3 regions of the Lysinibacillus sp. OL1 genome follow, and region 1 is predicted to be linked to each of the others. Evidence: riboswitches for the same ligand, from Rfam matches in the RefSeq annotation. Region 1 holds a riboswitch; each other region holds the start of a gene.
The links. Region 1 has a riboswitch for cobalamin ahead of EW028_RS15665 (energy-coupling factor ABC transporter permease). Riboswitches for the same ligand answer to the same signal wherever they lie in the genome.
Positions count from the first base shown of each region.

Region 2: linked by a shared signal. The riboswitch ahead of metE (5-methyltetrahydropteroyltriglutamate--homocysteine S-methyltransferase) and the one ahead of EW028_RS15665 (energy-coupling factor ABC transporter permease) in region 1 are both predicted to bind cobalamin.
Region 3: linked by a shared signal. The riboswitch ahead of EW028_RS06565 (hypothetical protein) and the one ahead of EW028_RS15665 (energy-coupling factor ABC transporter permease) in region 1 are both predicted to bind cobalamin.

Region 1 covers NZ_SJDS01000008.1:174,387-179,837, forward strand. Annotated here, with positions in the region: gene cobJ (precorrin-3B C(17)-methyltransferase) at 1-760, opposite strand, end outside; gene EW028_RS15660 ((2Fe-2S) ferredoxin domain-containing protein) at 765-1,136, opposite strand; cobalamin riboswitch at 1,283-1,464, opposite strand; cobalamin riboswitch at 1,716-1,900, shown strand; gene EW028_RS15665 (energy-coupling factor ABC transporter permease) at 2,050-2,796, shown strand; gene EW028_RS15670 (energy-coupling factor ABC transporter substrate-binding protein) at 2,800-3,072, shown strand; gene cbiQ (cobalt ECF transporter T component CbiQ) at 3,078-3,851, shown strand; gene EW028_RS15680 (energy-coupling factor ABC transporter ATP-binding protein) at 3,848-4,684, shown strand; gene EW028_RS15685 (S8 family serine peptidase) at 4,832-5,451, shown strand, end outside.
Region 2 covers NZ_SJDS01000002.1:262,864-268,314, forward strand. Annotated here, with positions in the region: gene metE (5-methyltetrahydropteroyltriglutamate--homocysteine S-methyltransferase) at 1-2,074, opposite strand, end outside; cobalamin riboswitch at 2,249-2,428, opposite strand; gene EW028_RS05710 (Lsa family ABC-F type ribosomal protection protein) at 2,994-4,475, shown strand; gene EW028_RS05715 (hypothetical protein) at 4,507-4,926, opposite strand; gene EW028_RS25540 (DUF3888 domain-containing protein) at 5,017-5,427, shown strand.
Region 3 covers NZ_SJDS01000002.1:440,410-445,860, forward strand. Annotated here, with positions in the region: gene EW028_RS06560 (elongation factor G) at 1-437, shown strand, start outside; gene EW028_RS06565 (hypothetical protein) at 585-1,340, opposite strand; cobalamin riboswitch at 1,567-1,750, opposite strand; gene EW028_RS06570 (GNAT family N-acetyltransferase) at 1,964-2,731, shown strand; gene EW028_RS06575 (PH domain-containing protein) at 2,896-3,276, opposite strand; gene EW028_RS06580 (YhfM domain-containing protein) at 3,387-3,755, shown strand; gene EW028_RS06585 (ABC transporter ATP-binding protein) at 3,815-4,540, opposite strand; gene EW028_RS06590 (ATP-binding cassette domain-containing protein) at 4,556-5,305, opposite strand; gene EW028_RS06595 (ABC transporter permease) at 5,298-5,451, opposite strand, start outside.

The DNA of each region.
Region 1 (5,451 bases):
GGGTATATTTACGTTGGTAACCGCGGGGCGTAATCATCTTATTGTCATAGAAAAATGTTGACGAATTCCCGATAATGACAGTTGTCAGCATACCAATATCATGTTCTAGCATTTCTGCTAGTGTTGTCATGGTCACTTCTTGACGTTCTCGATAGGCACTTTTCACAAGCCCAACTGGTGTGTCTGGCGAACGATATTCTAAGAGTATTCGTTGAGCCTCGACAATTTGTCTTGTTCGACGTCCACTTTTAGGATTGTATAAAGCAATGACAAAGTCCGCCATTGCAGCTGCCTCGACACGCTTTGCAATTAAATTCCAAGGTGTTAGATGGTCACTCAAACTGATTGTACAAGCATCATGCATAATAGGTGCACCAAGTATGCTAGCGCATGAATTAATCGCAGAAATCCCAGGAACAATTTCTACTTCAATTCCTGTAGCTTCTGTCCAGCCTAGCTCAATTAACACCTCATAGACTAATCCTGCCATGCCATAGACGCCTGCATCACCACTCGAAATTACTGAGACGATGCTCCCTGCTTCGGCTTGACGAACGGCTTCCTGTGCACGCGACACTTCTTCTGTCATGCCTGTACTAACAATCGATTTTGCACTTACTAAATCTTGAATCAGCTCTACATAGGTTTTATAGCCTATAATCATATCACTTTGTTGTAAAGCCTCTACTGCACGTGTCGTAATATGCTTAAAATCTCCAGGTCCAAAGCCTACTACGAAAATTTTTCCTTTTTGCGCCATGTTGTTACCCCTCTTTCACCTTTTCGATCCCTTTAATGGCAGTTGTTTGAGCAGTACGCTGTAATGTACCTTCACGAAGTGTAAAGACATGTTCGTTGTATAAGGATTCATGATGTAAATCTTGTACTAGTGTTCTAGCATGCTCTGTTGATGGCACACGATACCAGTTTCCTTGAGGATAAGCGATTACCACACAAGCATCCTTGCAGCGTCCATTACAGCGCGTTCTTGTCGTATGTATTTCCTGATCGAGTGCTTGCCGCTGTATCTCATCTCGAATGGCTAAGGTAATTTCCTCCCCATCCTTTTTCATGCAGCTACTGCCATTGCAAATAAAGAGATGTGTTTTCATCCCCTCTAAATTCCAAGTTGTCATGTTCTGTCTCCCCTCATTTGCTTTTTGGAAAAAGAAAAACCTTTACTCTATAACGAAGAGTAAAGGTTTTGTAGAAGCCAAATAAAAACGAATAGAATGAAATACAGGTACCCGCTTTCGCTTCAACTTCTCCCTCCGAAAAGTTTGCATGCACAATCAAATAAGCAGGTTTCCTGACTTAAGCTTCATTTTACTGTCGCACCTTCCCAAGTTTGTACCAGTGGCTTTGCGATTTCATCAGCTATTACAGTAGCGGGGGCTGTATTGGATTTTCACCAATTTCCCTATTATCTCGAGCTATTCGAGCACTTATTGACGTTTTATATGAAATTTTTAGTAGAATTTTAAATAGAAAACTGTCTTTATCATATCTTATTATTTTAAAATTTCAATATTTCTTTAAAAATTTATGACAAATTTATCAATTTTGAATGGAACTAGGTATGAAATTTATACAATCTATATAATTTGCGCACAAACTTTTATCAGAATATTCACCGTTGACCTTTAATTTAAAAAATTTCATAAAAGGTATAGCATATTTATGGAAATTCATGTTACACTTTGTCGTGAAATCTCACAATTTGAATGTTTTTCGGTGCAAAGTGCTTGTCATTTTGCTTAAAAGGGAAGCCGGTTTGAGTCCGGCGCGGTCCCGCCACTGTAATAGGGAGCTTTATAGAATATGTCACTGTCCAACGGATGGGAAGACCTATAAAGCATTGAACTAGAGCCAGGAGACCTGCCGAAAAATAAGTGATCGTTTCAACCTACGAGGATAGGTGTGCGGCTTAGCAGATGAGACTGTTATTTGCTTTTTTAGCTATGCACTTTTCCACCTAAGGAGAAGTGCTTTTTTTAATTACGCACGCAATATTCTAAAAATCTATTAATTAGTTAGGAGGAAAGCTTTTTGACATTATCATGGTGGAAACTTAGTTATTTTTTACTGGCCTTTTTAATCGTGCCAAAACGTGCCTTTGCCATGCATATCATGGAAGGTTTTTTACCAATCGAATGGGCTATTTTTTGGTGGGTGATCTCTATCCCATTTATCATTCTAGGATTGCGTTCTATTCGAAAAACCATTGATGAAAATCCTGAAACCAAAATGCTTTTGGGGCTTTCAGGAGCCTTTGCCTTTGTGCTATCCGCCCTAAAAATCCCTTCAGTTACAGGTAGTTGCTCTCACCCAACTGGTGTAGGACTTGGGACAGTACTCTTTGGCCCTCTAGCAATGAGTGTAATTGGAACAATCGTTTTATTATTTCAATCTTTATTATTAGCTCATGGAGGAATTACAACTTTAGGGGCTAATGCCTTTTCTATGGCTATTGTTGGTCCTTTTATTGCTTACTTTGTCTTTAAAGGGGCTCAAAAAGTAGGGTTGTCATTTTCACTAGCCATATTCTTTGCAGCTATGCTTGGTGATTTAGGTACATACATTGTGACTTCTGTACAACTAGCACTAGCCTTTCCTTCAGAGGTTGGAGGCTTTATGGCATCCTTTACAAAGTTTGCAGGTATTTTTGCCTTAACTCAAATTCCTTTAGCAGTGAGTGAAGGAATTTTAACGGTCATTGTGATGAATTTCTTGAAAAAATACAATGTTAGCGAATTAAAAACGTTACGTGTTTTCTCAACAAAGGAGGCACATTAACAAATGAAAAAAAATTTATTGTTATTAGCAATTGTTGTGTTGTTAGCCATCATTCCCTTATTCATACAAAAAGGTGCTGAATTTGGTGGTGCTGATGGAGAAGCAGAAGCAGCTATTGGTGAAATTAATGCGGAATATGAACCATGGTTTGAAAGTCTATGGGAGCCACCAAGTGGTGAAATCGAAAGCTTATTATTCGTGCTACAGGCAGCTATAGGAGCTGGCTTTATTGGCTACTTCATCGGCTATATGCGTGGCAAACACAAAGAAGGTTAACCATTATGTTACTCATTGATAAGTATGCCTATCTGAATAAGCTAGCGTCCGTTCATCCGCTAGAAAAAATGATATTTTCACTTGGACTACTTCTCATAACGCTCATCATGAGAGATGAACGACTTTCACTCATTACATTTTTTGTAATGAGTGCTTTTATCATTTTAGGTGCAAAAATTCCGCTTGCATACTACGGCAAATTATTATTGCTACCTAGCTTTTTCTTATTAACAAGTCTCGTATCTATTTTACTTTCCTTTACATCATCAACGAATACACTCCCTGCCCATATTTGGTCGTTTACATTTAGGAATTGGACTGTCTTTATCGGGAATGCAAGTGTGTTAGCAGCGCAACAGCTGTTCTTTATTGTCCTTGGCAGCATTAGTTGTTTATACTTTTTAATTCTAACCACTTCCGTACAAGGAATATGTTATGTGCTACGACAATGGCGACTCCCCTCTTTATTAGTGGAGCTCGTCGAACTAATCTATCGTTTTATTTTTATGTTTTTAGAAAGCATGCAAAATATACATCTCGCCCAGCAAGCACGTCTTGGCTATCATTCACCGATGCAATGGCTACGCTCTGTCTCCATGCTTATTGTGGCATTATTTGTGGAAATGTTTCAGCGTAGCCGAGAGCTCAACAATGCCATGCAATCACGTGGAGGCGAGGCCGTCTACTGGCAAGAGATGGGCTCTTATAGCAAGAAAAATTGGCTAGGCATGGCAGCTATTTTACTAGTCCTCATCGTATATGGAGGGTATTTTACATGACAGCATTTTATTTTGAACTCAACCAATTATCTTATGCCTATGCGGATGGTACGAAGGCGTTGTCAGATATTACATTAGACATTCCAAAAGGTAAAAAAATCGCCATACTCGGACATAATGGCGCAGGAAAATCGACTTTATTTCAGCATCTTAACGGTATTTTAAAACCTACAGCTGGAACGATTGTATTCGAAGGCAACGATCTGGAATATAGTCGAAAAGCTTTAAAGGCCCTACGCCAAAAAGTCGGCATTGTTTTTCAGAATGCAGATCATCAGCTTTTTTCAGGGACCGTCAAGCAAGATATAGCATTTGGCCCATTGAATCTCGGCTGGTCTACTGAAAAAACGGAAGAAAAAATAGCATGGGCCGTTGCGCAAACCGAAGTGGAAGATTTGCTTGATAAACCCATTCATTTTTTAAGCGTAGGTCAGAAAAAACGTGTAGCAATGGCAGGTGTTTTAGCGATGGAGCCCTCTGTCCTTTTGTTAGATGAACCAACAGCAGGTCTTGATAATTATTATGCTACACAAGTATTACAATACTTAGCCAAATTAGATGATGGTGAGAGAACCATTTTACTAGCAACCCATGACATACCTCTCGCCTATGAATGGGCAGATCTAATCATTGTTATGGAGGCTGGAAAAATTATTTATAACGGTGATCCAATCACCTTGTTTTATGAAGACGAATTGTTACATCGCGCGCATCTTGAACGTCCATGGATTTTTGAAATGGTCATAGCTTTGCAAAAAAAGAAGCTATTGCAGGAAAATATCAACATCCCTCGTTCCAAGCAGGAGCTACAACAATTAATAGAAATGATCTAAAGCTTTTAACAATGCTAGGTTTTTTCGTTAAACCTACCAAAAATTAAAATAGCAAAGAAAAATTTTCCTACATTACGAAACTTTTCTAATCTTTGTCCGTATTAATATAGTCGAGATTTAATTTATAACACCAAGGAGAGATAACAATTGAAAAGTTGGTATAAAAAATCAGTCGCTGTTGTAGCATCTGCTGCACTCATGGTTCCTACTGCTTCTGCCTTTGCTGAGGCACCTCAGCATAAAGCGAAAAACATGCTGGCAAACAGTGCGAAACAAACAGAGAAGAATGAAGAAAAATGGATGAGTAAGGATACAATTGTTATCAAGCATTCAGGTCTTGATAAAAACGTACATAAAAAAATTGGCTCCAAGGTCATCCGCTCCATTCCTTCATTAGGGTATGATGTTGTACAACTAAATAAAGGCGTATCGATCGAAAAAGCCGTCTCTTACTATTTAAAGCAAAACGGAATATCAAGTGTATCTCCTAGTTACATCTATCATTCTTTTAATAAAGAAGCTGATCCTAAAAAACAAGAGATGTATCATTTAAACTTACTGCAAATGGATAAGGCACTAGAATTAGCAGGCAACCATGATGTCACAGTTGCTGTCATTGATTCTGGTGTAGATTTTAAACACCCCGATCTAAAGTCACAAGTACTCCCACCCTATAATGCAGCAGCACCTGCTAATACTACCTATTCAGGCGATCACGGAACACATGTGGCAGGTATTATCGCCGCAGCAAAAGATAATGGCGTAGG
Region 2 (5,451 bases), on a different contig from region 1:
CAATTCCTTTTTTATAGGGCTGTACTTGTAGTGAGGTAATAAGTTCCCCATGACTTCGTGATGTTTCTATGGAAATCACATCTGCATCTAGTGCGCTAATTGGTTCGATGAAATCATTAAACTCACAGTAACACATATGTGTATGGATTTGTGTTTCATCTTTGACACTAGATGTCGCAAGCTTAAAGGAATTGACAGCCCACTCTAAGTAAGCCCCCCATTCCTCCTTTCTAAGCGGTAAACCTTCTCTTAACGCTGGCTCGTCCACTTGAATAATTGATATACCTGCGTTTTCTAGTGCTTCCACCTCTTTACGGAGTGCTAATGCAATTTGATAAGCGACATCTTTACGGGACAAATCATCTCGCACAAAGGACCAATTTAATATTGTTACTGGCCCTGTCAGCATGCCTTTTACAAATCGCTTCGTTAGGCTTTGGGCATAGGCGGATTCTTTTACGGTAATTGGTGAAGCCCATGCAACATCTCCATAAATGATCGGAGGCTTCACACAGCGTGATCCATATGAAACAACCCACGCTTTCTCTGTAAAGGCAAAGCCAGTCAGCTTTTCACCGAAATATTCGACCATATCTGTACGCTCAAATTCACCATGAACAAGTACATCGATATCTAATTCCTCTTGTATGGAGATCCAGCGCTTTGTTTCGTCTTCTAAAAATGTTTCATAGGCTTCATTCGATAATTGTTTCTTTCGCCACGCATTACGATTTCTTTTCACTTCATCTGATTGCGGGAAGCTACCGATTGTAGTTGTTGGAAACAGCGGTAATCCTAAGGCTTGTTGTTGGATCGTTTGTCGCTTCGTAAAATTACTGTGTCGTTCAAAATCTTGCTTTGTCACAGTTTGAACGGCTTGATGAATTAACTTATTTTGGCGGATTGGATGTTTTTTTAGAGCCTCAATCGCCTTCATACTTTCTGAAAAATTATGTTGTAAGGAACCATCTTTATCTCGTCTATATTTAGTCAGCCCCGTGATTTCTATGATTTTCTCATCTGCGAAGGCCAGAGACTGCTTTAAAACAGGGTCAAGTTCATTTTCAAGAGAGGTTGTGATTGGAACGTGCTGTAGGTTACTTGATGGTTGAATCCATAGTTCAGCAGCATGACTTAGCTGTTCAATGGCTTGAATTGTCGCATTGACCTCCGCCAGGTTTGAACGCCAAATATCACGGCCATTCACAACCCCTATTCCTAATACTTTATCCTGCGGGAAACCAAATTGACGAAGTGACGCCATATTTCCTTTATAGCCATGAACAAAGTCCAAACCGAATCCTTGAACAGGCAATGTACTTAATGCTTCATAGGCACTTAAAGCTTCGAAATAAGTCTGTAGCATTATTTTAGCCTCAGGAACGGCAGTGGCTAACTGGTCATACATTTCTTTCACCAGCTTTATCTCTGCTGGATCAAGTGTTAAGACGAGGGATGGCTCTTCTAGCTGAATCCAAGTGGCACCTGCATCCACTAATTCTTTTAATACCTGCGTATAGAGTGGTAATAAAGCTAATAAGTACTCAACCTGTGTTAATTTGTTGTAGCCTTTCGTTAACTTATAAAATGTATAGGGACCAATTAGTGTCGGCTTCGCAATGATACCGAAAGTTTCCTTCGCCTCTAAAAAGTCGGCTAACACTTTATTTTCTGTTAGTTGTAAGGCTTGTCCCTCATACTCTGGAACAATGTAGTGATAATTTGTATTAAACCATTTTGTCATTTCACTAGCTACGGCTGTTTTGTCTCCTCTTGCTACACTGAAGTAGGTATGAAAATCGACTTTACCACCTTGCCAGTTAAAGCGCTTTGGAACTAAACCAAACATCAAAGCTGTATCTAACATTCTATCGTAAAACGTAAAGTCGCCAACTGTCACCATATCGATTCCAAGTTGCAGCTGCTTGTTTATTCTTGATAAACGGATTTTCTTTAATTTTTCCTCAAAGTCCTCCTCAGAAAGTTCATTGCGCCAAAATGCTTCTAGTGCTTTTTTCCATTCGCGTTCCTCCCCTATATAGGGATAACCGATCAATGTACTTGTATAGTTCATGTTTTTAAGCTCCTTTTTTAGAAAAAATAAAAAGCCATTCTCCTATTAGGAAAATGGCTGCATGTTAAAATTAATAATGCTAAAACAATACGAAAAAGTATCTACTTTCGCATAAACGTTATCGCACAGTGCCTATTTGGTCACTTTTCACCACCTATTTCCACGTAGGTATTTGGTGTGTACTAGAAATTGGCAGGTCTCCTGGCTTTCCATCAACACGCCTCACAGCCTTCCCAGTTTCCCCAGTGGCATTTGTGATTTGCTCCGAATTACAGTTGCGGGACAGCGTCGGATTTGCACCGACTTCCCTTTTAAGCCAAACTTTCATTTGGCACCAAGTCTTACACAATATTCAATTATGCTCCTACTATAGCACATATTTCAGAATAGTAGAAATTATTTTTCGACTATTATATAAATTATTTCTATAAATATTATAGGAATTATTGTATAGTACTAAATGAAAATAAGGTTACATTGTATTCTGTAAAAAAATTTGTTACTATAAAAAGACAATTATGAGAGGACTGATGAATGGACAATGAAGAACTAAACTATATTTTTATTTGAATTGAATGATTTCAAACACAAAATATAGGGTTAGTCTATCCATTTTTAACTATCAGTTTGCATTTTATTTGTCATGACACAAATGGCAAATCGCATTAATTCAAAGAAAGACTAATCCTTCCAATGCACAATTGGAGGGATTTTTTCTTGCTTTCATAGTTGATTTTGTACCTTTCATTTACCCATAAAGGAGAGGAAAAAATATGAGCGATTCAGAAACTATTGTAACGCATGTAACACTCCGTATAAGTCGTTAATATCCATCTGCTTATACGGAGAAATCAACCATAGATGGATAGACCGACTTTGTATGAAAAGTAAACTGTTGCAATACAAAGGAGGAATTATCATGTCCATGATACAAGTACAAAACCTAACTTTTTCTTATCCAAGCAGCTTTGACAATATTTTTGAGAATGTCAACTTTCAAATCGATACGGATTGGAAACTTGGATTTATCGGTAGAAACGGACGAGGTAAAACAACATTCTTTCAGTTGTTATTAGGAAATTATGAGTATAGCGGAAAAATCATCTCTTCTGTAGACTTCACTTATTTCCCCTATCCAGTTTCTGATCCAAATAAATATACCCATGAAATATTTGAGGAAATTTGTCCTCAGGCAGAAGATTGGGAATGTCTACGTGAAATAGCTTACCTACATGTAGATGCGGAGGTCATGTATCGTCCTTTTAAAACATTATCCAATGGCGAACAAACAAAGGTGCTGCTTGCTGCGTTGTTTTTGACAGAGGGTCAATTTTTATTAATTGATGAACCAACCAATCACCTAGACACAGATGCAAGAAAGACGGTTTCCGATTATCTTCGCAGGAAAAAAGGATTTATTTTAATTTCACATGACAGAAGCTTTTTAGATGGCTGTGTTGACCATATCCTATCGATTAATAGAGCCAATATTGACGTTCAAAGTGGAAATTATTCTTCTTGGAAGTTAAATTTTGATCGTCAGCAGGAACACGAAGAAGTAACCAATCAACGACTGCAAAAAGATATCGACCGATTAAAACAATCCTCAAAGCGTTCGTCAGGTTGGTCTAATCAAGTGGAAGCCTCCAAAAACGGCACAACCAATTCAGGTTCCAAACTGGACAAAGGCTTTGTTGGACATAAAGCAGCCAAGATGATGAAACGAGCGAAGAACCTAGAATCCAGACAACAAAGAGCTATTGAGGAAAAATCAAAACTGCTAAAAAATGTTGAAAAAACCGAGTCATTGAAAGTAGAGCCATTGGCATATCCATCAAAAGAAATGGTTGTTGTCACGGATGTATCGATTCGGTACGATGACCATATCGTGAATAAGCCTATTAGCTTCAAAGTGGCACAAGGGGATCGAGTTGTTTTAGATGGCAAAAATGGAAGCGGAAAAAGTAGTATGTTAAAACTTATTCTAGGTAATCCCATCCAACATACAGGCTCGATAAAGTTAGCTTCAGGTCTAGTCATTTCCTATGTTCAGCAGGATACATCCCATTTAAAGGGATTGCTATCGGAATTTATTGAAGAGCATGGTATTGATGAGACGTTATTTAAATCAATCCTGCGCAAGATGGATTTTGAGCGTATTCAATTTGAGAAGGATATCTCTCATTATTCTGGTGGGCAAAAGAAAAAGCTGCTGATTGCTAAAAGCTTGTGTGAGAAGGCTCATTTATATATTTGGGATGAACCACTCAATTTTATTGATATCTATTCACGCATGCAGATTGAAGAGCTCATAAAAAGCTCTCATCTCACAATGGTGATTGTTGAGCATGATCAGGCATTTCAACAAACTGTAGCAACGAAAACGATAGCTATGTCGTAAAGAGAAGAATCCATTTATGGATTCTTCCTTTTTAATGATATTGAAACCAATGGATCCATTTAGAATTTGTCTCTTTCACGATATATAGCTCACCTAGTGATGCACTTTGCGCTGGCAGTAAACTTGGAAACCTTAATCGAACAAACCAGGAGTGATTAGCCACATTTTCTCCACAGAAGTTCACCGCCATTTTATAGTAATTCTCCTCCATGCCAGTTAATATGGGCATGGGCTTTATCACCTCAATTTGCCACTCCTGATAATCAGGGCTTGAGCCATATACTTTTGGAATGATGTCAGCTAATGCTTGACTAAGCTCGTCTTTGTCTTTCACCGTTGTTTTCATCAATACATCTGGATTTGGACATTTTAAGCCTTCAGGTTCTGACCCCGAAGTAGCTGTTGGAAATAACAAAAGCATACATAAAAAGGGCAGTATTATTTTTCCCATTGTTCAATTCCCTTTCTTTAAAAATGCTCGATAATTTGCTGTGATTGGTGCACTCTATAAAGTATCATCCTGCAGAAAGGTCACTATTCCATGAAAAAATTTGCTTATGTTTTAATGTTTATCTTCACTATGTTCATTCTGCCATGTAAGATTTATGCGCAAAGTGAACAAGCTGATGAGCAACTAATCAGGGACACATTCATTACAATCCTTAATCCATTTATTGAAAAGGAAATTGATCATTACTATGGCTATCCTAAGCAGTATGGCTTGTATGATGTGAAAATTTTAAAAATTGTCAAAGAAAGTCAGTTTAGCTTTAAAGTTAGCGTGGAAGTTACGACCTTTGAGCATGCGCATTCCCCACCCTACAGTAAGGAAATCATTACGTTTGAAGTCAGTCCAACTGGTGTCATCACACTTCGCTATATACATGAGGCAGATGATGTAGAAAAGGCAATAAACGCATTCTATAGGGCAACACTGTTAGATATACAGTAGAGTTTTAAGCTGGACTTAGCATCT
Region 3 (5,451 bases), on a different contig from region 1:
TCCGTGAAGCCAGTTTCCGTGCCCTGCGTCAGGGGCTGGAGCAGGCACAAAATGTCCTACTTGAACCCTATTATCGCTTTAAAATGAAAGCTTCAAATGACTTTATCGGTCGTATGATGACTGATATTCAGCAAGCAGCTGGCACGTTCGATGACCCGATTTTATCCGAAACGGATGTTATCCTAACAGGTCGTGCACCTGTTGCCACTTTAATGAGCTACAGTACAACCTTTGCCGCCTATACAAATGGGAAAGGTGCACTCACACTCCAATTTGATGGCTATGATGTGTGCCATAATACAGAGGATGTGATTGCACAGATTGGCTACGATAAAAATGCCGACCCTGAGTATAGTTCCTCTAGTATCTTTTGTGCTAAGGGCAAAGGATATTCGGTTCCATGGCAAGAAGCACAGGCAGCCATGCATTGCCTGTAGGATGGGATGAGCCTGCTCGCTTCGGGTATTTCCTCGGCTTCCACGGGTATCCATCGCTCTAGCGCGGGTATTTCTTGCTTGGGCATCAATATATCTCTACCCTACAATAAGATATTACAAGCCCTCCAAAAAATGGAGGGCTTGTTTTTATAGTGCACCGACAGCTTTCTTTGTTGGATTGTCCAACAAATATGCGGGTTCAACTATTACATAGTCATGCTTGTTCGTAAAATCAATGAGTACCTTACCAGGTTGACTTTTTAATAGTTGTAGATGATCAATTAATTGCAGTAAAAGCTCGTGACCGTTGCCACGTGGATGCCAGTTGAAATGATAATCATTTAACGCTTGCACCGCTTCAATAAATTGGGCATATTCCTGCTGCACAAATGCAATGAGTTTGTCATGATGAGATGCTAAATCATATAAATATGTTTCGTAAAAGCGCATGACAATCGAGCATAATAAGTCATTGACACGAGCGGCACTTAAAACAGGCTTGGGCTCCAATGATAGACGGTCGAGGTTGGGCTTTGCGCGTGTAGAATCAATGCGCGTAATTAAGTGATACGCTTCTCCTTTGACCTCATAGACAATCGGATTGGTCGGCATGTACATCATAAAACTATTCGTCTTTGTTTTTAGTTCATCTGCTATGGCTGCTTTCGCTAAAAGATGACCGTCCACATCCCCATTTTGTATCCAAATAATTTCTTTATTATATAAGATTTGCTCAAAGAAGCGATCATTGCGAATCAGCTTCGTTGCTAATAATTGATCGATCAGAGACTCGACCACCATTCTTGTTTTCGCTTTCTTGGCAACTTCTGTGCGTGGTTGCTTACAAATGTTCAGATCTTCATAAGGCGTTTCCAACGTTGTCGTTACATGAATATTTGTCATACGTGCATCCCCTTTGCGTACATATTTTCAAAACAAAAAGGACTCCCTACTTTTGAGGAAATCCTTCATTTTATCTTCTTTCATCACACAATGCCAAACAAACCCTAAGTATGTGTGAACGAGTTCGATTATGAACCCTTTCATTTACTATGGGCGTTTGACGTACTGTGACGAACAGAGCATTCTGTTTTGTCAACATGCCACCTCCTATTCCTCGTAGGTTTATGGTGTGTACTCGTAACAGGCAGGTATCCTGACTCATGGTCATCGCCACTTTTCCCCTTCCCATCATTTGACAGTGGTTGCTGAAAAGTCGCTCACATTTACAGTTGCGGGACAGTGTCGGATTCACACCGACTTCCCTTTTAAGCAAATTGCACGCAATTTACACCTATTACTACACGCTATTCAGTTGTCATAGGAATCGAGTGTACTCCACATTCCTATTAGATTACTAAAATCAATTGTAAAGTAGTGTTTTTCTAAAGTCAAATATCATAATATTTTCCAAACTACTAATAAAGTTATAGCGGGATATAAAAAAGGTGAACTGCGTATTTTTTATCTTTCATTGACTTTATAATGAAAGATAGTGTACTTCTAATAGTGGAAGGATGAAAAATATGAAAACAAGTCAACAATTAGTAACGAGTAATTTAGAGGAAAAAATGAAACTATTTACTCGAGCCGTTTCTGGACAAATTATAGAGGAAGCTCATTTTGTCATAGCCAATACAAATATTCCAACTGATACATTTAATTTGTTAGTAGCGAAATCGCCTATAATTCATAAGGAAAATCATCTTAAACAAAGGATTAATCATTTCATTGTGAATAAGCTCCCCTTCAGCACGTGGGTGGATGTCAACTATCTAAGCGATGATTGGCTACAGCTGATAAAAGACTGCAATTTACAGGAAGCTGAGCGAAATATGATGATGAAGCTTGACCATACACTTCACACAGGTCCACGAATTTCCAATTATCTTACCATCACAGAAGTAAGTAACAAGGAAGAGCTTCTACAATATAAGGAAGTTTTTCTAAGTTTATTTGGAGAAACAGCAGAAAGAGATGCATTAGAAATTTACTTTCATCAATTCTCACAGGAAAAACTAGCATCAAATGCTCGCATGTTTATTGGTTGTATAAATGAAGTACCTATCGCTACGGGATTATTAATCGACAGTAAACATAGCTATGGGATTTATGATGTGATGACAAAAGATGCGTATAGGGGCAAGGGTTATGGCAGTGAGATGTTTCAATTCCTACTCAGTCAAACAATCGATAAGCAAAAGCCCGTAGTCTTACAGGCATCAGAGGATGGAAAAAATATTTATAAACGCTTCGGGTTTAAAGAAGTCGGAGAAATGATTGTATTTGAATAAAACTTCGCCAAGGCGCTCTTATTTACACTTGACAGTATTTTCGAGCTTACCGTAATCATGAAGCTGATTTAAAATCCGTTACACCGGACCCCTTCCTGGCACGACAGAAAAGCCTCGCAAATCTGCGGGCTTTTGGTTGTGCACATGTACTATTAGCACCTTCATTACGTCCCCAAAACATACTGTGCTAAGACGCTTTGCACCTTATAAATATTTGTCGCCTTATTGAAGTTTTTTTGAATCGGTAATGGACTGCCAGACACCCATATTTTAAGCTCTGCATCTAAATCAAATGTTCCAGCTGTTTCGACTGAAAAATGAACGATATTTTTATAGGGAATGGAATGATACTCTGTTTTCTTGCCAGTCACTCCTTGCTTATCAATGAGGATTAATCGTTTATTGGTAAAAATAAACGTGTCTCTAATAATTTTATAGGCGTTCTTGACTGTCTCGTTTGGAATTAATAAATTATGGACCTCCTCCTGTAGTTTTTCTAAATTCACCTCGCTTGCATTGCCGATCAATCCATCAAATAAGCCCACTATCTGTCCCCTTTCGCTCTCGTTTATTTAATGTATTACAAAGAAGTGAGAGCTACGACAGGAAATGGTGGTATTATTTAGCCTATAGAGGGGGTGAGTGGTTGCGAATAATGATAGCTGCCTTAGTGTCTCTACTAGCCGTTGTTTTACTAGGATGTAATGAAAAACCAGATGATAAATTAGCTAAGGTCAGCATTTCTATTGGTGCTAAATTTAACAAGGTGAACACTGATTTTTTTAAAGAATATACGGATGAAGAATCACTTACACTATTCCAACAAGCCATTGCAACAACAGTCAAAAACGAGGGTGTTGTCAATATGGCTTCGCCAGAATATGATGTACAAATAGTGGACAAGGCAGGAAACAAATATCGCTATCATCTTTGGTTAGGTGATAAAGGGCAAAACAGTAGTTTGATGCATGTCGAGGATACGCATACGATCTACACAATATCTGAGGAGTTCACTGAAAAATGAGCTGCGCTCGTTCACTCATAAAAAAAACACTTCCCATTCAAAGGAAGTGTTTTGCCAAATCAATGATCCATTGCCTGAAACAGCATTTTTGCATAGCTGTCCGTGAAGGTAAAGCCGTTATTCTCTTTGTTGCTCTCATCAACAATGGTTCCAGCCTTCATCACATAAATGCGATCGCATAAATAGGAAACAGCCTTTAAGTCATGAGAGATAAAGAGAATGGCCATTGCCCTTTCTTTATTCAAGGTCTTTAATAAATCAACGATTTCTCGTTGAATCAAGCGATCTAGGCTTGAAATAATTTCATCACATACGATTAATTGTGGCTCGACCAAAAGGGATCGTAATAAATTAACTCGCTGTTTTTCTCCGCCACTTAGCTCAGAGGGCAAGGCATGTAAGATATCTGTTGGTAGCTTGACCTTCTCCAGCATGGTCTGTAAATAGGTGTCCGTTATAGGTTGCTTATGCTGAAGCGGCTCTCTTAATAGGTCCCTTACAGTCCACATGGGATTTAAAGAGGCTGTTGCATTTTGAAAAATAATCTGGCAGTTGTCATAAAAAGCTGCGCGACGATGCTTGGTTATTGGTTGCTGTTGAAAGTATACTGCCCCTTTTTCAGGAGCTTCTAGCTGCATAATTACTTTGGCCAATGTGCTTTTGCCACTGCCACTTTCTCCTACTAAGCCGACTATTTCCCCTTTTCCTACAGTAAGATGAATATGATTTAATATTGGGCGTCCCTTTCGATAGCTTTTACAAATATTGTGAACCTGAAGTATCAAAGCCCACACCTCCTCCTAAAAATGATGCGCAACTAGCTGACTAGTGTATGGATGCTTAGGCTGCTCAAAGATTTCTGTTACTCGCCCTCGCTCCACAATTTCTCCATTTTTCATGACGAGGATAAAATCCGCGATGGAAGCAGCTACATCTAAATCATGGGTAATTAAGAGTACGGTTGTTTCTAGCTGTGTATGAAGCCTTTTCAATTGTTGAATAAATTCCTGTTGATGTAGCATATCTAAGGAAGAGGTTGGTTCATCCGCTAATAAAACAGCTGGCGCCAGATAAAGAGCACAGGCAAGCATACAGCGTTGTAGCATTCCTCCAGAAAGCTCGAAGGGATAGCGCTCCAACACATCTGCTGGTAAATGTAAATCCTGTACAATATGCTTCATTTCAGCTAGAAATACTGCCTTTGTCTGCCCCATCCGTAAGGCAGTTAATCCATACAATTGCTGTTTCATTTTTTGCGTTGGCGAAAAGCTATTAGCAGCATCCTGAAAAATCGTAAAGAAGTGCCTTTGGCGTAGTACAGCTTGATCCTGTTTTGCTAATTCCACTATATTTCTTCCATTAAAAAAGATTGAGCCTTCAACTGTTGCTTGCGCTGGAAGCATGCCTAGAATGGCAGAGAGCATGGTGCTTTTTCCACTACCGCTTTCACCTATCATCACGGTAATCTGACCTTTTGGCACCGTAAACGAGAGATCATTCAATATAAATTTTTCGTTTATTCGAACAGTAACATTCTCTATTTTAAACATGGGTCTGTCCCCCTCTCTGCTTAAATCTACTACCAATAGCTTGCACGCATAAAATCGTTACGAAAATGAACATCCCAGGAAAAAGGCCCATCCACCAAGCCCCGACAAGTAAATCATTTTGTGCAGTATAGAGCATCGTCCCCCAC